2 regions of the Nocardioides aromaticivorans genome follow, and region 1 is predicted to be linked to the other one. Evidence: riboswitches for the same ligand, from Rfam matches in the RefSeq annotation. Region 1 holds a riboswitch; the other holds the start of a gene.
What was found. A riboswitch is a leader RNA that binds a small molecule or an ion and turns the genes downstream of it on or off. The one in region 1 is predicted to bind thiamine pyrophosphate.
Positions count from the first base shown of each region.

Region 1 (10,566 bases):
CGCCGATGAAGTGGGTCAGGTAGCCCGCGACATCGAGGGATCCGGCGGCATGCGTCGGAGCGACCCCGACGAACGTGGCCGAGCAGGCGATGAGCATGGCGATGAGCGCGCGACGCATGGAGGTCCCTCCCCGAGACGTGGCGCTCCCACGGCGCCGGAGGGATCGTACGTCGGCATCCGCCCGGCCGGGGCATCTTCGGTGGAAGGCGTGACCGATACGGGTGCCAGGCCCTCAGCGTGGCGCCAGCAGGTCCATTCCGACCCGGTCCACCGACCTCGTCGTGGCCCGTACGACGACCGCGGCACGCCCCGCGTCCCGGTCGACACCCACGAACGAGCGCCAGCCGCCGGTCCCGCCGTTGTGCCACGTGATCGCGCGCCCGCGCACCGTGGTGGTGAGCCACGCGTCGCCGATCCGGACGGCGGGCCCGGCGAAGGAGGCCGTCGGCTCGAGCGCGGCCACTCCGGGGGCGGAGCCGTCGAGCAGGGCGGCCGCGAAGGCGGCGAGGTCGCCCAGCGTCGACCGGATGCCGCCGGCGGGTCCCAGGCCCTCCCCGGTCCACGGCTCGGCTGCCCGGCCCCGGCGCGTGGTGCCGGCGAGGGCGCGCGGCGACAGCTCGGCCGGCGTCGCGGGGACGTACCAGCTGCCGAGGCCCAGGGGTGCGGCGAGCCGGTCGCGCACGAGGCCGGCGTAGGTCGTCCCCGCCGCCGCAGCCACGGCATGCCCCAGCAGCTCGAAGCCCAGGTTCGAGTACGACGCCCGCGGCCGGCCGACCGTGGTCGCGCGGGTCTGCTCCAGCAGCTCGGCCAGGGTGTCGTCGTACGGGTTGGCGGCGTGGCGCCACAGGCGCCACGAGCGGCCGGCCATGCCGGGGATCCTCGGCAGCCGGGGGAGTCCGGACCGGTGCTGGGCGAGCGAGCCCAGGGTCACCCCGCCGGCCGGGCAGCCGGCGAGCGGGAGGTGCTGCTGGAGGAGGTCCTCCGGAGCGACCTCGCCGCGCTCGACCGCGTCGCGGAAGAGCAGTCCGGTGACGCCCTTGGAGACCGAGCCGATCTCCACGTCCGCGTCGTCGGGCAGCAGGTGGCTCCTCGTGCTGGTCTCGCCCGAGGCGACGACGGCGACGCCCCAGGGGAGGCCGCCGAGGGCGGGAGCCTCCACGCTCAGTCGAAGAGCTCGGAGAGCCACGACTCCTTGCGCCGCTTCTTGTAGTGGCCCTGGTCGCGGCGGTCGTCGTACCGGTCGTACTGCTGCGGGCGCGGGGCCTGCGGGGCGGCCGGCTGCTGCTGGCCGACGGAGCGGTCGATGATCTTGTCCAGCTCGCCGCGGTCCAGCCAGACGCCGCGGCACTGCGGGCAGTAGTCGATCTCGATGCCGTTCCGCTCGCTCATCACCAGCGTGGTCTCGTCAACGGGGCAGCGCATGCCTGGTGAACGGACCGGCCCGCTGGTGGGTTCCCGGTCCGGGAACCCACCAGCGGATGCTCAACTGGCGCTGAGGACGTCGTAGTGCACGGTGATCCGGAACTTCGCCACGTCGTACTGGGACTTGTAGGCCGCCATGTAGCGCCAGGCGAGGTAGCGCTCCCCGTCGACGAGCCCCGCGGCGCCCGCGGTGGCGCCGTTGTGCCAGCCGACGTTGGAGGCGGTGTAGCGGAATGCAGTCCACTTCTGGCCGGGCTCGTTCCAGTACTCGATCCCGCCGCGGCTGCGGGGCTTGGCCTTCGCGGCGCCGCCGTAGGTGTCGACCCGGGCGTCGACGTAGCGCTCGGCCCGGGGGACCCGGACGAGGTGCACGGTGATCACCGCGCTGGCATCCCACGTCTGGGTGGCGCAGCGCGTGTTCGCGTAGTAGCCGTAGGAGCCGGCCCAGCCGCGCCGCGAGGGCTTGCGGAGGGTCGAGCACTTGCCGACGTACTTCCAGTACTGCGACGTGGGCAGGACGCGCACGGTGTACGTCTTGCGGACGAGGCGCTGCAGGGAGACGGTGACGGTGCCGGTCACGGTCGCCGCCTCGGTCCCGTTGAACGCGACGAGGGTGTACGTCCCGGCCGGCACCAGGTTGCCGGCGGTGTCACGTCCGCCCCACGCGACGGTGTCGCTCTCGGAGAGGTCGAAGGTCCGCACCGGGGTGTCCGCGGCGTCCCGGATCTCCAGCGAGCTCACATCGTCGGTGTTGCTCACGACGGTGATCGTCGTGGTCCCGGGCCGCTTGGCGGTGCGGATGTTCGGGTAGATCGTCGCGTTCGACGACGTGATGGCGGTGACGTCGGGCGGCGCCGCCTGGGCGGGCACGACGCCGACGAGGGTCGCCAGGACCGCAGCGACCATGGCGAGGACAAGGGTACGACCGAGCATCTCCAGCCTTCCGAGAAACGGCGGCACCCGGATGGCGCCGAGACGGGAGTACAGCACGGCGGGCGAGCCCGACGGACCGTTTTCGCCGAATCGGCGCGGATCCCCGGCCGCCGGCTACTCCGCCGAGCGCACCCGGATGCCCGAGATGGGCACCGTGACCGCACCGCTCGGGTCGGTGAAGAAGTCGTTGCCCTTGTCGTCGACCACGATGAACGCCGGGAAGTCCTCGACCTGGATCTTCCAGACCGCCTCCATGCCGAGCTCGGGGTACTCGATGACCTCCTGGCTCTTGATGCAGTCCTGGGCCAGTCGCGCGGCCGGGCCGCCGATCGAGCCGAGGTAGAAGCCGCCGTACTCGTTGCACGCCTCGGTGACCTGCTTGGAGCGGTTGCCCTTGGCGAGCATGACCATCGAGCCGCCGGCGGCCTGGAAGGACTTCACGTAGGAGTCCATCCGGCCGGCGGTGGTGGGACCGAAGGAGCCGGAGGCCATGCCCTCGGGGGTCTTGGCCGGGCCGGCGTAGTAGACCGGGTGGTTCTTGAGGTAGTCGGGCATCTCCTCGCCGGCGTCCAGGCGCTCCTGGATCTTCGCGTGCGCGATGTCGCGGGCCACCACGAGCGGGCCGGTGAGGGAGAGCCGCGTCTTGACCGGGTACGACGACAGCTGGGCCAAGATCTCGCTCATCGGCCGGTTGAGGTCGACCTTCACGACCTCGCCGCCCGAGATGTCCTCGGCCACGCCGGCGTCGGGCATGTACTGCGCCGGGTCGGTCTCGAGCTGCTCGAGGAAGACGCCCTCGGACGTGATCTTGCCGAGCGCCTGCCGGTCGGCGGAGCAGGAGACGGCGATCGCGACCGGGCAGGAGGCGCCGTGGCGGGGGAGGCGGACGACGCGGACGTCGTGGCAGAAGTACTTGCCGCCGAACTGCGCACCGATCCCGAAGGACTGGGTCAGCTTGAAGACCTCCTCCTCCAGCTCGAGGTCGCGGAAGCCGTGGGCCGACATCGAGCCCTCGGTGGGCAGGTTGTCGAGGTAGTGCGCGCTGGCGTACTTCGCGGTCTTGAGCGCGAACTCGGCGGAGGTGCCGCCGATCACGACCGCCAGGTGGTACGGCGGGCAGGCGGCCGTGCCGAGCGAGCGGATCTTCTCGTCGAGGAACTCCAGCATCCGCTTCGGGTTGAGGACGGCCTTCGTCTCCTGGAAGAGGAACGACTTGTTGGCCGAGCCACCGCCCTTGGCCATGAAGAGGAACTTGTACTCGGGCTTCCCGTCCTTCGACGGCGTCGAGTAGAGCTCGATCTGCGCCGGCAGGTTGGTGCCGGTGTTCCTCTCCTCGTACGTCGTCAGCGGGGCGAGCTGGCTGTAGCGGAGGTTGAGCTTCGTGTAGGCGTCGTACACGCCCTTGCTGATCCACTCGCCGTCGTCGGCGCCGGTGAGCACGCCCTCGGACTTCTTGCCCATCACGATGGCGGTGCCGGTGTCCTGGCACATCGGGAGGACGCCGCCGGCGGAGATGTTGACGTTCTTGAGCAGGTCGAGCGCCACGAACCGGTCGTTGCCCGACGCCTCGGGGTCGTCGATGATCTTGCGCAGCTGCTTCAGGTGCGCGGGGCGCAGGTAGTGGCTGATGTCGTGCATCGCCTCTGCGGTGAGCCGCTGGATCGCGGCGGGGTCGACCTTGAGGAAGGTCTGTCCGTCCGGGCCCTCGACGGTCTCGACGCCCTCCGTCGTGATCAGTCGGTAGGGGGTGTCGTCGTGCGACGCCGGGAGGAGGTCGGAGTACCGGAACTCTGCTTCAGCCACGGGCACCGAGGATATCGCGTCCGTGGCGTTGCCCTGACATGCGACGAGGGCCGGGCGCCCCTGGCGTCCGGCCCTCGTCGTTGCTGATCGGTGTCAGGCGGTGGTCATCTGCGTCGCAGCGATCGCGAACTCGATCACGGCGCCCACGGGGAGACCCGCCTGTGCCGTGTTGAGCGTGATCCGCAGGCCGTCGATCCGGTTGATCTTCTTGCCGGCGTCGACGCCCTGCTTGTTGAGCTCGACCTTGCCCAGCCCGGCCACGTCGATCGACGTGTTGGGCGAGACGTTGACCGGGATGGCGTTGCCGGCGATCACCAGGTTGACGGTCGTCATCTTCATGGACTGCGTCCACTTGCCGTCGACCAGCTTGGCGCTGGCGGTGACCTCGATCGCGTCGGCCTTGATCAGGCCGCCGAGGAGGTTGAGGCCCACCGTCTTGTTGGTGTTGGTGATGTCGGCGTTGCCGGTCGTCGAGTCACGGCTCGACGTGCTGGTCGAGGTCAGCGTGCCGAGGGTGGCGATGCCCGGGAGGCTCACCGTGGCCGTCGAGTTGCGCAGCGTGGTGCCGTTGCTGCCGTTGAACGGCGTGCCGGTGTAGGCGGTCGGGTCGGAGACGACGCTGATCTGCGTGCCGACCTTGGCCTGGATGCGGCTGCTGTAGGCGAAGCCACCGAGGCGCGGGGCGTTGGCGGCCGGGACGGCCTCCTGCAGGTAGTGGTTCACCGGGCTGGCGATGATGACCGTGCCCGCGTTGAAGCCGTCACGCGGCTTGAGCAGCTGCACGGCGACGGCCCAGCTGCGGGTGCCGGCGAGCTCGGAGGTGCCGGCGTGGAAGGTCGCGTTGAGGCTGATCGCCGCGACGCCCGGGATGTTGACGCTGTAGTTCTTCGGGATGTCGACCGGGAGGTTGACGCCGAGGATCTTGATGCCGAGCAGCTTGTGGTTGCCCACTGCGGAGCTGGTGCCGTCGGGCTTGCCGGTCGTGGTGACGGTGCTCTCGACGGCGTCGATCTTGATCAGGCCGTTGAGCAGGTTGACCCCGGCGACGCGCGCCCACGAGTTGATCTCGATGTTGCCACCGCTCTTGGTGGCCCAGGTCTTGGTCTCGGCGGCGCCGACGCTCAGCAGGCCGGTGACATTGGCCGCGGCGGTGCTGTTGCTGGACGTTCGGGCCGGACCGCCGCTGATCGCGGTCGCCGCGGTCAGGTCGGACGAGACGGTGCTGCCGAGCGCCTTGACGTACGTGGCGCCGGTGTTGGCGGAATAATTCCAGTCGTCGACCGGTGCGGCCTGCGCGGACGGCGACGGGACCGCCACCAGTGCGAAGACCGTCGCCAGGAAGGCGAACAGGCTCAAGAGCTTACGGACGTTCACGGGACCCCATTCCCACAGTGTTTTTCGTTGTCGTGTCCCCCGGCAGAACCCACGCTCCGCCCCGAGAGGGGGTAAAAGCCATGCCGTTCCCGCAGTATCAACGGAGCAATCCCCCCGCAGGTCACGCACAGATGGCGACAGGCTATCGCCTCCGTCCGGCTCGCGTGAGAGGGGTGACCAAACTCGCAGTGGGTACCGGGACGTGTTTCGCGCTCGCGAGCGTTCCTCCCACCATGCACGTGTACGACGCCGTGGTGATCGGGGCAGGCCAGGCCGGCCTGTCCGCGTCGTACCACCTCGGCCGGCTCGGCCTCGACCACGTGGTCCTCGACGCCAACCCCCGCCCGGGCGGGGCGTGGCAGCACCGCTGGGACTCGCTCACGATGAACGACGTCCACGGCGTCGCCGACCTGCCCGACGCGCCCGCCCCCGGCGGCTCGGCCGACCGGGCGAACGCGGTCCTCGCCGACTGGTTCGCGCGCTACGAGGCCGACCACCGGCTGCCCGTCGTCCGGCCCGTGCGCGTGGACCGGGTGACCTCCGAGGGCGACCTGCTGGTGGTGCACGCCGGCGCGCGGCAGTGGACCACGCGGACGCTGGTCAACGCGACCGGCACCTGGACGCAGCCTTTCGTGCCGTCGTACCCGGGGGCGGGGGAGTTCCGCGGCGAGCAGCTGCACACCGCCGACTACCCGGGGCCGGAGCACTTCGACGGCAAGCGGGTGCTCGTCGTCGGTGGCGGGGCCTCGGCCGTGCAGTTCATCGGCGAGCTGGCACCGCGGACCGACGTGCTCTGGGCGACCCGCCGCCCGCCGGTCTGGCGCGAGCACTTCGACGAGAACGTCGGTCGCCATGCGATCGAGATGGTGCAGGAGCGGGTGCGGCAGGGCCTGCCGCCCGCGAGCGTCGTCAGCGTGACCGGCCTCGCCCTGCGTCCGCAGGAGCAGGAGGCCGCGCGGCTGGGCGCCTACGAGCGGCGGCTGCCGATGTTCGAGCGGATCGAGCCGGACGGCGTCCGCTGGGCCGACGGCCGCTTCGAGCGGGTCGACGTGATCCTCTGGGCCACCGGCTTCCGGCCCGCGGTGGCCCACCTCGCACCGCTGCACCTGCGCAGCCCGCACGGCGGGATCGCCCTGCTGCAGAGCGGGTCCGACGTGCAGACCGCGACCACCGCGGAGCGCGACCCGCGGGTCCAGCTGGTCGGCTACGGGCCCTCCGCGAGCACGATCGGGGGCAACCGTGCGGGACGCGCGGCGGCGCTCGCCGTCCGCCGCTTCCTGGACGCGCAGTTGCGCGCCGGGGACCGTGCGCTAGCGTGATCGTCGACAACCCACGGGAGTCCGCGGCAGCGGGCTGAGAGGGAGCTGGAGCCGCTCCGACCGTCACACCTGATCCGGATCATGCCGGCGAAGGAACGGATGAGATGACTGTGCTGCGTGCTGTTCCCCTCGATGTGCCGAGGCTGACCTGCCTCGTGTCCGATGCCGACGACCTGTCGCTGTTGCCGGCGCTCGCCCGGGCCGGCGTGGACGGCTTCCAGGTCCGGGCCAAGGGCCTGACGACCCGCGACCTCGTCGCGCTGAGCCGTGCGGTGCTCGACGCCGTCCGCCCGTACGACGCCCGGGTGCTCGTCAACGACCGGCTGGACGTCGCCCTCGCCGCTGGTGCCGATGGCGTCCACCTCGGCGCCGAGGACCTCGCGGTCGCCGACGCCCGGCGGCTGGCGCCGCACCTCCTGGTCGGCGCGACCTGCCGGACCCGCGCGGGTGCGGAGGCGGCCGCCGCGGACGGTGCCGACTACGCCGGGTTCGGCCCGCTGCTCGCGACGACGTCCAAGGCGGGGCTGCCCGCCCCACTGGGCGTGGACGCGGTCCGCGAGGCCGCCGGCGTCCTCCCGCTCGTCGCGATCGGCGGCCTCACGGCCACCACGGCCACCGGCGCCCGGGCCGCAGGCGCGCACGGCGTGGCCGTGATCGGCGCGATCTGGCGACATCCCGATCCCGTGGCAGCAGCGAAGGAGCTCGTGCAGGCAGTCGCTTAGGCCATGTCTCCCACGCCACCGCCTGCTGCGCGACGTTTCCGACTCGATCTGGCTGCGTTGGGGTCGCTCGACGTGCGATCCAGCATGCCTTCGCGTCCCCGCCTTGCCAGATCGGCCGCAAACGCCGCTCGCGACGGCGCTGACGTGGGAGGCATGGCCTGATGCGGGTCGAGGTGCTCGGCGCCGGCATCGTCGGGCTCACCGTCGCCGACGAGCTGCTCCGCCGTGGCCACGACGTGGTCGTCGTCGACCCGCGGCCCGCCCGCGGGGCGTCGTACGCGGCGGCGGGGATGCTGAGCCCGGCTGCCGAGGTCTGGTACGGCGAGGAGGACGTGCTGCGGCTCGGCACCGCGTCGCTGCGGCTGTGGCCCGCGCTGGCCGACCGCCTGGGGCTCGAGCTGCGTCGCGCCGGCACCCTGCTGGTCGGGTACGACGCCGCGGACCTCCAGCAGGTCGCCAGGCAGGCCGAGCTGCTGACCCGGCACGGCCACGACGCTCGGCTGCTCGACCGCGCCGGCGTGCGGGAGCTGGAGCCGGCGCTGGCCCGCGTGGCCGGGGGTGCGCTGCTGCCCGGCGAGGCGAGTGTCGACCCGCGGGCCGCGTGTGACGCGCTGCTGGCACGGGTGCCGGTGCGGGGCGAGCCGGCGGGCGCCGACGTCACCGTCGTCGCGACCGGGGCCCGGCTCCCGGAGCCGTGGACGCACCTCGTGTCCGGCGTGCGCGGCGAGATCCTCCGACTCCGCTCCGACGACCCACCGGAGCGCACCGTGCGCGGCTGGGTCGCGGGGGAGCCGGTCTACCTGGTGCCGCGCGGCGACGGCCGGGTGGTCGTCGGGGCGACCTCCGAGCAGCATGACGGCGAGCCCGTCGTGACCGCCGGTGGCGCGCTCCGGCTGCTGGCCGCGGCCCGGGAGCTCTGGCCGGCGCTCGACCGGGCCGAGCTGGTCGAGGCCACCGCCCGGGACCGGCCCGCCACCGTCGACGGGCTGCCGCTCGTCGGGCCGAGCGGCGTCGACGGGGTCGTCCTCGCCGCCGGCCACCACCGCCACGGCGTGCTGCTGGCGCCGCTCACGGCGCAGCTCGTCGCCGACCACCTCGAGACCGGGGCGGTCGATGCCGCCCTCGACCCGCGCCGTCTCGAGGCGCCCATCCCCGTGAACGGAGGAGACCGATGAACCCCACCTGCACGATCACCTGCAACGGCGAGGCGCTGACGGCCGAGGGGACCGTCGCCGACCTGCTCCGGGCCCGCCTCGGCGACCCACCGAGGTCCGGCATCGCGGTCGCCGTCAACGGGGAGGTCGTGCCGCGCGCGACCTGGCCGGGCGTCGTACTCACCGACGGCGACGTCGTCGAGGTCGTGACGGCGGTGCAGGGCGGATGAGCGGTACGACGGACGGCCTGGTCGTCGCGGGCGTCGCCCTCGGCTCTCGGCTCCTCCTCGGCACCGGCGGCCTGCCCCGCGTGGCGCTGGTCGGGCCGGTCCTGGAGGCGGCCCGGCCGGGACTGGTCACGGTGTCCATGCGGCGCACCTCGTCGGTCGGCGACGGCAGCCTGCTCGCCGCGCTGCGGACCGCGGGCGTGCGGCTGCTCCCCAACACGGCCGGCTGCCTGTCCGCGCGGGAGGCGGTGCTCACCGCCGAGCTCGCCCGTGAGGCGCTCGGCACCGACTGGGTCAAGCTCGAGGTGATCGGCGACGAGCGCTCGCTGCTGCCCGACGTCGTCGAGCTGCTCGACGCCGCCGAGCAGCTGGTGCGGCGCGGGTTCACGGTGCTGCCCTACTCGACCGACGACCCGGTCGTGGCCCGGCGCCTCGTCGACGCCGGCTGTGCCGCGGTCATGCCCCTCGGCTCACCGATCGGCTCCGGGCTCGGCGTCCTCAACCCGCACGCGATCGAGGCGGTCCGTGCCGCGGTCGACGTGCCGGTGGTCCTCGACGCCGGCGTCGGTACGGCGAGCGACGCCGCGCTCGCGATGGAGCTCGGCTGCGACGCCGTCCTCGCGGCCACAGCGGTCACCCGCGCAGACGACCCGGTCGCGATGGCCCACGCCCTGCGGCTCGGCGTCGAGGCGGGCCGGCTCGCCCACCGCGCCGGCCGGATCCCGCGGCGTGCCGTCGCGCGGGCGTCCAGCCCGATGGTCGGGAGGGTCTCGTGATGCCGCGGCTGGTGGTGCTGACCGACCGGTCCCAGCTGTCGCTGGGCCGGTGCCTGCGCGCCCAGATGGCGGCCTGCCGGGAGGCCGGGCTGAGCCACGTCGTGCTGCGCGAGCTCGACCTCGAGGACCCGCAGCGAGAGCAGCTGGCCGCCGACCTGGCCGACCTGGGGCTGACGGTGGTCGCGGCGCGCCGCGACCTCGCCGCGGCGGTCGGGCTGCACCTCGCGGCCGACCAGCCCGCGCCCGCCGGGACCTTCGGTCGCTCCTGCCACTCACGCGACGAGGTCGCCCGGGCGGCCGACGAGGGCGCGAGCTGGGCCACCCTGTCGCCGTACACGGCGAGCGGGAGCAAGCCCGGCTACGGCCCGCCGTTGCCGCCCGATGCCTTCGCCGGGCTGCCGTTGCCGACCTTCGCGCTCGGGGGCATCACGCCCGGGAACGCCCGTGCGGCGAGGGATTCCGGCGCGCACGGTGTCGCCGTGATGGGTGCCGTGATGCGGGCCGCCGACCCCGGCGCCGTGGTGGCCGCGCTGCTCGAGGCGGTGGCCTAGTGGTCAACCCTCCCGTCGTCGTCACGATCGCCGGCAGCGACTCCGGCGGAGCGGCCGGCATCGCCGCCGACCTGACCACCTTCGCCGCCCTGGGGGTGCACGGCGCCTGCGTGGTCACCGCCGTGACCGCGCAGGACACGACGGGCGTCCGCGCCGTCCACCCGGTGCCACTCGACGTGGTCGCGGCCCAGCTCGACGCCGTCCTCGAGGACCTGGACCCGATCGCGGTCAAGACCGGCATGCTCGCCGGCCCGGACGTGGTGCGCCTCGTCGCGCGCCGGTGCG
Region 1 is NZ_JACBZM010000001.1:1,087,629-1,098,194, reverse strand. Features, by position in the region: gene BJ993_RS05095 (hypothetical protein) at 1-118, opposite strand, end outside; gene BJ993_RS05090 (serine hydrolase domain-containing protein) at 233-1,159, opposite strand; gene BJ993_RS05085 (TFIIB-type zinc ribbon-containing protein) at 1,162-1,422, opposite strand; gene BJ993_RS05080 (FlgD immunoglobulin-like domain containing protein) at 1,483-2,328, opposite strand; gene BJ993_RS05075 (fumarate hydratase) at 2,470-4,158, opposite strand; gene BJ993_RS05070 (choice-of-anchor P family protein) at 4,252-5,532, opposite strand; gene BJ993_RS05065 (NAD(P)-binding domain-containing protein) at 5,766-6,851, shown strand; TPP riboswitch at 6,855-6,965, shown strand; gene thiE (thiamine phosphate synthase) at 6,956-7,573, shown strand; gene BJ993_RS05055 (FAD-dependent oxidoreductase) at 7,735-8,748, shown strand; gene thiS (sulfur carrier protein ThiS) at 8,745-8,957, shown strand; gene BJ993_RS05045 (thiazole synthase) at 8,954-9,730, shown strand; gene BJ993_RS05040 (thiamine phosphate synthase) at 9,730-10,281, shown strand; gene BJ993_RS26495 (bifunctional hydroxymethylpyrimidine kinase/phosphomethylpyrimidine kinase) at 10,281-10,566, shown strand, end outside.

Region 2 (10,566 bases), 1.6 Mb from region 1:
TCGCCGGCGCGACCACCCCCGCGGTCAGCACGAGCGCGAGCAGTCCGGTCCCGAGAGTTGGCGTACGCACTCGCGTCACCGTAGTGCGATTTCGTCACATTGGAAACAAAAATCCCAAGATTCTCAGGAGTTGTCGGCGTGTCGGCTTGACGAACTACATCGTTGTAATTCCTAGAAGTCGCCGCCAGTTTCACCGGCCGGCCGGTGAAACTGGCGCGCTTGAACGACGAAACTCACGCTTGGACGATGAAGTTTCGTCGTCCAAGCGTGAGTTTCACCGGCCGGCCGGTGAAACTCCCAGACGGCAGCAGTCAGCGACGTCAGTCGACGTCGACCGGCACCTTCGACGTGGTCGTCGTCGGGTGCGAGTGCCCGTGCCTGTCGAACTTCTGCCCGCTCGCCACGCCGCCCACGTAGAAGGACACGATGGCGATCGCGATGCCGGCGAGGTCGTCGGCGACATAGTGCCAGCCGAAGTAGAGGGTCGCGATGACGGTGAGGCCGAAGTTGACCCAGAAGATCCACTTCAGGATCTTCGAGCGCAGCGTGTACTGCACCATCAGCGCGAACAGCAGGGTGATCGCGCAGTGCAGGCTGGCGAAGCCGGCGATCGAGTTCACGGACCCGGTCGCGCCGCCGTACAGCACGTTGCCGCGGGCCCGGACGATCGAGTTCATCAGGTCGGTCGTGCCGGTGTGGGTGAGGCCGTCGACGCCGTAGTACAGCGAGGCGTAGGCGATGCCGGGTCCCAGGGTCGGCAGCAGGTAGTACGACAGGGTGCCCAGCGACCAGGCGAGGCACTGCGCCGTGACGAACCAGTAGCCGAAGGACATGTTGCGCGACCAGACCAGCCACGCCGTGACGCCGAGCGGCACGAGCGGCAGGAACATGAGGTAGATCGGCGACAGGATCTCGGCGGTGAACGTCGTGCCGAAGATCCCGTGGAGGACCTCGCTCGGGTCGTGGCCGAAGAAGATGACCTTGTCGAGCAGGTGCAGCTCGCGGTCGTACGACAGCGCCCTCGGCTTGTCCGCCGTCGCGTCCGGCGCGGAGCGCACGAAGGGCAGGAACGACTTGAGGTTCCGGTAGCTGACGTAGGTCAGGTAGAAGCTGATGACGCCGATGCCGACGAGCGTCGCCCGTTCCTTGGTCCAGTGCGTCTTCAGCCGGTGCTTCGCGATCGGCAGCACCCGGTTCGGACGCCCCCGCGCGCGCCACAGCGTCAGCGGCAGCAGGTCGAGGAGCAGGGCCCCGACCAGGAGCAGCGGGAGGCGGATGTACGACGGCCCGAGGAAGCTGCCCTCCGGGTCGAGCAGCCGCCGGTCGAGCTTGACGGCGGCGAACACTGCGAGGCCCAGCATGAGCGCGGCCGTGCCGATGAGGAGGGTATAGGCGCGGCGGTACACCCGACGGAGTCTAGGAGACGGTGCCAGTTCCACTGTCACTTCCGCTGCCCGAAGGCCGTACGACGATCGTCACACCGTCCTCGTCGGGCAGCCCGGCGGCCGCCAGGATCCGCGCGGCGTCGGGCCCGCCGAAGCTGCGCCGGGCGCCCAGGAAGTCCCGCGCCTCGTCGTCCACCGGCTGCGCCCACACCTCGGCGACGGGCCCCTCCTGCACGATCCGGCCGGCGCGCATGAGGGCCACCCGGTCGGCCACGGCGAAGGCCTCGTCCTGGTCGTGGGTGACCAGCAGGGCCGTCGTACCGGCTTCGACGAGGATCCGGCGCAGGTCGGCGCCGAGGCGGACCCGCAGGCCCGCGTCGAGCGCGCTGAGCGGCTCGTCGAGCAGGATCAGCCGGGGGCGGGCGGCGAGCGAGCGGGCGAGGGCGACGCGCTGGCGCTCCCCGCCGGACAGCGTGCGGGGCAGGCGCTCGCCGTAGCCCGCCAGGCCGACGAGCGCGAGCAGGTCGTCGACCTCGGCGCGGACGGCGCGGCGGTCGGCGCCGCGCAGCCGCTGCGCGTAGCCGACGTTGCGGGCGACGGTGAGGTGGTCGAAGAGCTGGCCGTCCTGGAACATCAGCGCGAAGCCGCGCCGGTGGGTCGGTGTGCCGGCGAGGTCGGCGCCGTCCCAGGCGACCCGACCGACGGCGGGCTCGAGGCCGGCGATCGCACGCAGCAGCGTGGACTTGCCGCACCCGGAGGGGCCCAGGACGGCCAGCACGTCGCCGTCGGCGACGGTGAGGTCCACCCCGTCGACGGCGACGGTGCCGTCGAAGGCGACGGTCAGGTCGGAGAGCTCGAGCATCACCAGGCTCCTGTTCCGGGCACCCGCAGGCGCTCGACGACGAGGATCACGGCCGCGGTGACCGCGGCCAGCACCACGGAGGCGGCCAGTGCGGTCCCGTGGTTGAGCGGCCCGGGGTGGCCGAGCAGCCGGTAGATCACGACCGGCAGGGTCGGCTCGGCGGGCCGCACGATGAAGGACGTGGCGCCGAACTCCCCCAGCGACACGGCGAACGCGAAGCCCGCAGCGGCGAGGACCGGGCGCCACACCACCGCGAGGTCGACGGTCAGCAGCGTGCGCAGCGGACCGGCGCCCAGCGACGCGGCGGCCTGCCGCTGCCGGTCGTCGATGCCGGCCAGCACCGGCACGAGGGTCCGTACGACGATCGGCAGGGCCACCAGCGCCTGCGCGATCGGGACGAGGAGCGGGCTCGAGCGCAGGTCGAGCGGAGGCTCGTCGAGCGCGATGAGGAAGCCGAAGCCGAGGGTCACCGCGGAGACGCCCAGGGGCAGCATGAAGAAGCCGTCGAGGGCGGCCCGGGCCCGGCGGCCGGCACGCGAGCGCACCCGCCGGGTCACCACGAAGGCGACCACCAGGCCGAGCAGCAGCGACATCCACGTGGCGTCGACGGCGATCCGCAGCGAGGCACCGAGCGCCTCCGCGACCGAGACCGGGAACAGTCCGTCGGCCGACCCGCCGAGGGCGCGGTAGTGGTCGAGGGACCAGCCGCCGTCGCGACGGAACGACCCGGCGACGAGGGCGAGGACCGGCAGGGCGACGGCCGCGAGCGTCGCGACGGTCACCACGATCGCGGGGGCGTCGCGCCACTGCGGGCGCGCGGCGGGGGCGACCGACCGTCGTACGGTCGGGTCCGGGACGGCCCGCAGCCGGCCGACCACGACGAGCAGGAGGACCACCGCGAGCATCTGCACCAGCGACAGCGCGGCAGCCGCCGGCAGGTCGAGCAGGTCGGCGGTCAGCAGGTAGATCTCGGTCTCCACCGAGGAGTAGCGCACCCCGCCGAGGATCAGTACCACGCCGAACGCGGTCGCGCAGAAGAGGAACACCACGCTCGCGGCGGACACGACGGCCGGCCGCAGCGCCGGGAAGGTGACGGTCCGGAAGACCTGCCACGGCGTCGCTCCGAGCGCCGCGGCCGCCTCGGCGGGTCGACGGTCGAGCGACTCCCAGGCGACGCCGACGGTGCGGATCACGACGGCGACGTTGAAGAAGACCAGCCCGATGATGATCGCGACCGCTGTGCCGTCGAGTCCGAGGAAGCCGAGCACGCCCGCCGGGGCGATCAGCTCGCGCACCGCGAGCCCGACGACGACGGTCGGCAGCACGAAGGGCACCAGCAGCGCGGCACGGACCACCGAGCGGCCCGGGAAGCGCAGCCGGTGCAGGACGTACGCCGCCGGCAGGCCGAGGGCGACCGCGACCGTGGTGGCCACGGTGCTGGTCCAGACGGTGAACCACACCACCCGGCCGGTCCGTGGTCGCCGCAGCACGTCGAGGACGGCGCCCGGATCGAAGCGGCCCTCGGGCCACAGCCCGCGGTGCAGCATGGCGCCGACGGGCAGCACGAAGAAGACGGTCACCACCGCGACGGGGACCAGGGCCAGGACGACGTACGCGATGCGTCCCGTCGTCCGCCCCCTCGCCCCGCCGACGGCCGTGCTCATCTCCAGCTCACTTCGAGACGATGTCCGTCCACTCCTCCAGCCACGACTGCCGCTGCTCGGCGATCTCGGCCGGGTCGACGGTCTCGGTCTCCTCGGGGCGCTTCGCGAACTTCGCCCAGTCGGCGGGCAGCTCGACGCCGTCGGCGACCGGGAAGACGTACATCGACGGCGGCAGCGCGGCCTGCACCTCCGGCGACAGCAGCCAGTCGATGACCGCGTGCGCGCCCTCGGTGTTGGTGTCCTCGCCCTTCAGCACGCCGGTGTACTCGACCTGCTGGAAGCAGCCGTCGAGCAGCGCCTTCGTCGTCGTCCGGGTCTTGGCCTTGTTGAGCGTGAAGGCCGGCGACGAGTCGTAGGAGACGACGATCGGGCGGTCACCGCCGGAGAAGGTGAAGTCCTCGAAGTAGGCCTCGGTCCAGCCCTTGACGACCTTGGCGCCGTTGGCGGCGAGGTCCTTCCAGTAGCCCTGCCACCCGTCGCCGTAGCGGCCGATCGTGGCCAGAAGGAAGGCCAGGCCCGGCGAGCTGGTGCTCGCGGCCGGGACGACGAGCAGGTCCTTGTAGGCGGGCTCGGTCAGGTCAGCGAGGGTCTGCGGCTCGGCGATCCCCTTGCTGCGGAACCACGCCGAGTCGACGTTGACGCAGACCGCGCCGGTGTCGACGGGCGTGAGCGCGTCGTCGTCGTCGCCCGGCAGCTCGTAGGCCTCGGCACCGTCCGGGAGCTCGGGGGCGTAGGCGTCGAAGACGCCCTCGTCCACGGCCCGGGTCGCGAAGGTGTTGTCGACGCCGAAGACGACGTCGCCGATCGGGTCGTCCTTCGTGAGCACCAGCTGGTTGGTCAGCGCGCCCGCGTCGGCGAGCTTGCTGATCGTCAGCTGGTAGCCGGTGTCCTTCTCGAACTGCTCGACCAGCTCCTCGGGGATCGCGAAGGACTCGTGGGTCACCAGGGTGACCTCGGTGTTCCGCACCCCCGCCTTGTCGTCGTCCTCCTGCCCGACGAGCGAGCAGCCGCCCGCCAGGAGGGTCGCCGCCGTGAGACCGGTGATCGTGGTGAGTGCGCGCGCACGCATGGGTGGACTCCCTTCGCCGGTGCTAACCGGATCAGGTTCGGAGGGTCTGCGGCGTACCGCACTCTCAGCCCGTGGCGCGGGCTCCCCTGTCTGACCGCCCTAGTTTACGGCGGTGTACTCCACCCCGTCGGCCCGGTCCGCCGACGTCGCCTGGCCGCGCGCGACGAGCAGGTCGAGGTGGGCCTTCGTCTCCATCGCAGCCATTCCCTGGCTGAAGACGTCGAGCTCGTCGTAGGCCCGCTCGTGGCGGGTCCAGCCGAGGTCTTTCGCGACCACGAGCGAGGTGACCGTGCCGCGCGCCCGCAGCGAGGCGAGGCACAGCTCGAGACGCTCCTCGTGGTGGGCGAGCAGCTCGTCGACACGCTCGTACGACGACGGGGCGACCGGCCCGTGGGCCGGGAGGATCCGCAGGTCGGGCAGCTGGCGCACCCGCGCCAGCGAGGCCATGAACTGCCCCAGCGGCTGCTCGACGGCCGGCACGGTGAAGCCGATCGACGGGGTGATCGTCGGGAGCACGTGGTCGCCGGCGAAGAGCACGCCCTCGGCCCGGTCGGCGTAGACGTAGTGGCCCGGCGTGTGACCGGGGGTGTGCACCGCGTCGATGACGCGGTGGCCGACCTCGAAGCTGCGGTCGCCCTCCAGCCAGAGGTCGGGGAAGGCCCAGTCCGCCGCGTCGGGCAGCTCGCCGTCGTGGCCGGCCTCCCACAGGTCCGCGATGTCCGCGGCGCCGGCGGTGCGCAGCACCTCGAGGAACGGGCTGCCCTTGATCTCGCCGAGGGAGGCCCGGTGGAGCAGCTCGAGCGCGGGCTTCTCGTCGACGCCGAGGGCCACCTCGGCGCCGTACTCGTGGCCGAGGACGGTGGCCATCGTGAAGTGGTCGCGGTGGACGTGGGTCACGAGGAAGCGCTTGATGTCGCCGAAGCCGGAGTCGATCGAGCGCAGGCTCTTGTCGAGCAGCTCGCGGGCGACCGGGATGGACCAGCCGCCGTCGATGAGGGTGAGCCCGTCGTCCCCCTCGACGACGTACACGTTGATCGCCTTGAGGGCGTCCATCGGCAGCGGCAGCGGGATGCGGTGGATGCCGTCCGCGACCTTCCAGGCGCCCTCGTTGGCCCAGTGCTCGCCGGAGTCCGGCGAGATGGCATGACCGGTCGCGACGCCCTTGGTGCTCATGACCCCGACCTTAGAGAGGGGCCGTCTCGGGTTGGAGGTCGGGGAGGCCGAGGTCGAGGTTGGGCTGCTGGATCCCGCCGTCGACCTCGAGCAGCTTGCCCGTCACGAACTGGCCCGCGCGCGAGGACAGGTAGACCACCGCGGCGGCGATGTCCTCCGCCTCGCCGATCCGGCCGAGGGGTGTCGCCTCCTCCATCTGCTGCTTCATGGCGGGTACGCCGGCGACGAACTCCAGCGCGCTGGTCATCACCGATCCGACGTACACGCCGTTGACGCGGACGGACGGGGCCAGGTCGGTCGCCGCGAGCCGCGTCCAGTGGGCGAGGGCGGCCTTGGCGACGCCGTACGCGAGGTAGCCGCGGGCAGCGGTCCGACCCATCATCGAGCTGATGGAGGTGATCGACTTCTGCCGGCCCTCGCCCGCCGACGCGAGCATCAGCGGGACGGCCGCGCGGCTCAGCGCGTGCGCGGTCGCGACGTTGAAGTGGAAGGACTCCTCGAGATAGGCCACGTCGGTGTCGAGGAAGGCGTTCGGGATGGTGCCGCCGACGTTGTTGACGACGACGTCGAGGCGGCCGAAGGCGTCGTACGCCGCCTGCGCCAGCGCGGCGACCTCGTCGGTGTGCGCGAGGTTCGCCGGTACGACGACCGCTCGCCTGCCGGTCGCCTCGACCCGCTCCTTGACCTCCAGCAGCTGGGCCTCGGTGCGCGAGGAGATCAGCACGTCGGCGCCAGCCTCGGCCAGCGCGACGGCGGTCGCGGCGCCGATGCCGCGACCCGCGCCGGTGACGACGGCGACGTGGTCGGTGAGGGTGAAGCGGTCGAGGATGCTCATCGCTCCGCCTTCGTGCCGGTCACGAGGCCGCGACCGGTGACCAGTCCGAGGTCGAGCGCGGAGCGCAGACCGGGCTGGGCCGCGACCACCGCGGGGACAGCGTTGATGAGCCGCTGCGCGGTGACGATCATCCCGGAGACGTTGTGGTCGCCGTTCTCGCCGTGGTGGGTGAACTCCACCTTCATGCACGGCTCGCCGGTGATCTCGATCCGGTAGCAGCCGTCGCCCTCGTTGGGCGTCGGCCAGTCCGGCTCGGCGGTCGCGTCGGTGCGGGTGACGTGCTCGAGGGTGACCCGCGGGACGCCGTCGACGGTGCCGACGACCCGGAACATCACCGAGCCCATCGTCCCCTCCTCGACGTCGACGGAGACCGTGCTGACGCTGCGCGGGGCGGGGCGGCGGTCGACCTCCTCGACGAGCGGCTCGTCGAGCGTCACGCCGAGGCCGTCGGCGATGATCCGCACGACCGGGCCCCAGGCGGTGGTCAGGATGCCGGGCTCCCACAGCAGCGGCTTCGCGTCGAGCGGCTGGCCGAAGCCGAACAGGTCGCGCATCACGACAGGCTGGTAGTAGGTCGAGTAGTCCGCGATCTCGCTGACCTTCACGTGGTCGATCCGCTGGGACAGCGAGGTCATCACGAGCGGCAGGACGTCGTTGGCGAAGCCCGGGTCGATGCCGTTGACGTGCAGGCTGGCGCCGCCCTGCCGGCCCGCCTCGTCGATCGCCTCGATCATCTCGGGCGGCAGCGTCCCGTCGCGGTGCAGCAGGATCACCGGTCCCGACGACACCACGTTGACGCCGTCGCGGATGAACCCGGTCAGGTCCTCGATCGACTCGAAGACCCGGTCGTCGGTCATCGCCCCGTGCACGATGCAGTCGGGCCGGAGCGCGATCAGCTCGTCGCGGTCCGTGGTCGCCCTGACGCCGAGCTCGCGGCCGAGCCCCGCCAGCTCGCCGGCGTCCTTGCCGTGCTTGTCCGGGGTGGAGGTCCACACGCCGACGAGCTCGAGGTTGGGATGGGCGTCGACGCCGACGATGGCGTGCCGGCCGATGGTCCCGGTCGACCAGACGACGACACGCAGCGGCTTCTCGGGGATGACCTGTGACATGGGAGGAGACTAGAACGAGTTCTAGTTTTGGGGAAGGGTTGCGGGCGCGGGAGATTCACCGGCCGGCCGGTGAAACTCATGGTTGGACGACGAAGTTTCGTCGTCCAGGCGTGAGTTTCGTCGTCCAAGCGCGAGAGTTTCACCGGCCGGCCGGTGAAACTCACTCCCCCCGCCGCACCACCGGGATGATCTCCCCCGCCGCCCACTCCGGACACCGCGTCCCCGAGTAGATCGTCGGCATGCACCGGTTGCAGTGGATGCAGATCCCCTTCCGGGCGACCCCCGCCTGCAGCCGGTTGACCAGGTCCGGCTCCCGCAGCAGCGCCCGCCCCATCACCACGAAGTCGAAGCCGTCCGCCATCGCCTGCTGCATGGTGTCGAGCCGGTTGATCCCGCCGAGCAGCATGAGCGGCATCGCGAGCTCGCGGCGGAACTCCATCGCCTTCTCGCGGAAGTACGCCTCCTCGAACGGGTACTCCTTCAGGAAGCTCCGCCCCACCGGCGTCCTCATCCCCCAGCGCACCAGCGGCGGCATGGTGTCGGCGAACTCCGACACCGGCGCGGCACCGCGGAAGAGGTACATCGGGTTCATCAGCGACGAGCCACCCGAGAGCTGGAGCGCGTCGAGGTGGCCGTCGCCCTGCAGCAGCCGGGCCAGGTCGAGGCCGATCTCGGTCGTGACCCCGCCGGCGAAGCCGTCGGACACCGAGATCTTCGCGGTCACCGCGACGGCGTCCCCGACCTCCTCCCGTACGACGCGCGCCACCTGCCGCGCGAGCCGGGCGCGCCGCTCGAGGGGGCCACCCCAGCGGTCGCGGCGGCGGTTGAGCGCGGGCGCGAGGAAGGACGAGATCAGGTACGAGTGCGCCATGTGCAGCTCGAGCACGTCGAAGCCGGCGCGCACCAGGAGGCGGGCCGTGTCGACGTACGCCTTCGTCACCCGGGTCAGGTCCCGCTCCGACGCCGAGCGGATCATCTGCATCGAGAGCGGGCTGGGCATCCGGCTCGCCGCGATCGCGGGGACGCCGTTGGAGCGGCCGTTGGCGACCGGGCCGGCGTGGCCGACCTGGCCGGCGATCGCGGCGCCGGTCGCGTGGATCTCGTCGGCGAGCCGGGCCAGTCCGGGCAGGGTGCGCTCGGAGACCACGATCTGCTCCGCGTGCGTGCGCCCGTCGGGCGCGACCGCGAGGTAGGCGACGGTCGTCAGGCCGACCCCGCCCTCGGCGGGCGCCCGGTGGTAGGCGATCAGCTCGTCGGTCACCTCGCCGTGCGGGGTGCGTCCTTCGAAGGTCGCGGCCTTCACCGTCCGGTTGCGCAGCCGCACCGGGCCGAGGTCGACGGGGGCGAAGACGTCAGGTGCGCTCACGCATCGCACTGTAGGGCCAAACTGAAACGCGTTCTAGTCACCGGGTCGTATCGTTCGACCATGGCCAAGTCGCTGTGGCGGGACCGGAACGACGCGCTCGACCCGGAGACCGACTACGTCGAGATCTACCAGAACCTCGCGCTCTACGAGTTCACCTGGGACCTCACCCAGTCGCTCAGCTTCGCCCTGTTCCGCACCTACGCGGTGCCCAGCATCGGCCGGCTGCTCGACCAGACCGGTGCCTTCACCGGCCAGGTCCAGAAGCGGTACGACGACACCGCGCTCCTGCTCGAGGCGCCCTTCGTGCACGGCTTCGACAGCGCGGCGGGCAAGACCGCGCTGCGCCGGATCAACCAGATGCACAAGGCCTACGACATCTCCAACGACGACATGCGCTACGTACTGTCGACCTTCGTCGTCGTACCGAAGCGCTGGCTCGACGACTACGGCTGGCGCCCGCTCACCGACACCGAGCTGCGCGCCAGCGTCAACTACTACCGCGCGCTCGGCCGCCACATGGGCATCAAGGACGTCCCGGAGACCTACGACGGCTTCATGCACCTGATGGACGACTACGAGCGCGCCCACTTCGACTTCGACGCGGGTGGGCGCCGCGTCGCCGACGCGACCCTGCGCCTGATGACGACCTTCTACCCGCGCCCCGTGCGCAGGCCGGTCGAGGTCTTCAGCCGCGCCCTCATGGACGAGCCGCTGCTCGACGCCTTCGCGTACGTCGACCCGGGCCCGCTCGCCCGTCGGCTCAGCCGCGCCGCGATGAGGGCCCGTGCGAGGCTGCTGCGGCTCACCCCGTCCAACCGCGTCCCGACCTTCACCGCGGACCTGCCGCGGATCAAGAGCTATCCGGGCGGCTACGCCCTCGGCGAGCTCGGGACCTTCCCGGTGCCCGGCGTCGCGGGCTGCCCGGTGCGGCACGCGGAGGCCACGACCCCGGCGGACCCGACCGTCAGCCGAAGCGGCGGTTGAGCTTCTCCCGCGCCGCGGCCGCCTTGGCCTCACGGGCGGCCTGACCGCCCGGGTCCCGGCGGTTCAGCACGTGGATCGCGAACCCGGACCCGACCGTGATCAGGACGAGCAGCACCGAG
Region 2 is NZ_JACBZM010000001.1:2,677,390-2,687,955, reverse strand. Features, by position in the region: gene BJ993_RS12700 (C40 family peptidase) at 1-70, opposite strand, end outside; gene BJ993_RS12695 (phosphatase PAP2 family protein) at 321-1,406, opposite strand; gene BJ993_RS12690 (ABC transporter ATP-binding protein) at 1,417-2,247, opposite strand; gene BJ993_RS12685 (ABC transporter permease) at 2,247-3,911, opposite strand; gene BJ993_RS12680 (thiamine ABC transporter substrate-binding protein) at 3,919-4,980, opposite strand; TPP riboswitch at 4,972-5,078, opposite strand; gene BJ993_RS12675 (MBL fold metallo-hydrolase) at 5,080-6,153, opposite strand; gene BJ993_RS12670 (SDR family oxidoreductase) at 6,164-6,988, opposite strand; gene BJ993_RS12665 (NAD(P)H-dependent amine dehydrogenase family protein) at 6,985-8,097, opposite strand; gene BJ993_RS12660 (oxidoreductase) at 8,258-9,463, opposite strand; gene BJ993_RS12655 (oxygenase MpaB family protein) at 9,524-10,447, shown strand; gene BJ993_RS12650 (hypothetical protein) at 10,428-10,566, opposite strand, start outside.
Region 2: another riboswitch for thiamine pyrophosphate. It lies ahead of BJ993_RS12680 (thiamine ABC transporter substrate-binding protein); the one in region 1 lies ahead of thiE (thiamine phosphate synthase).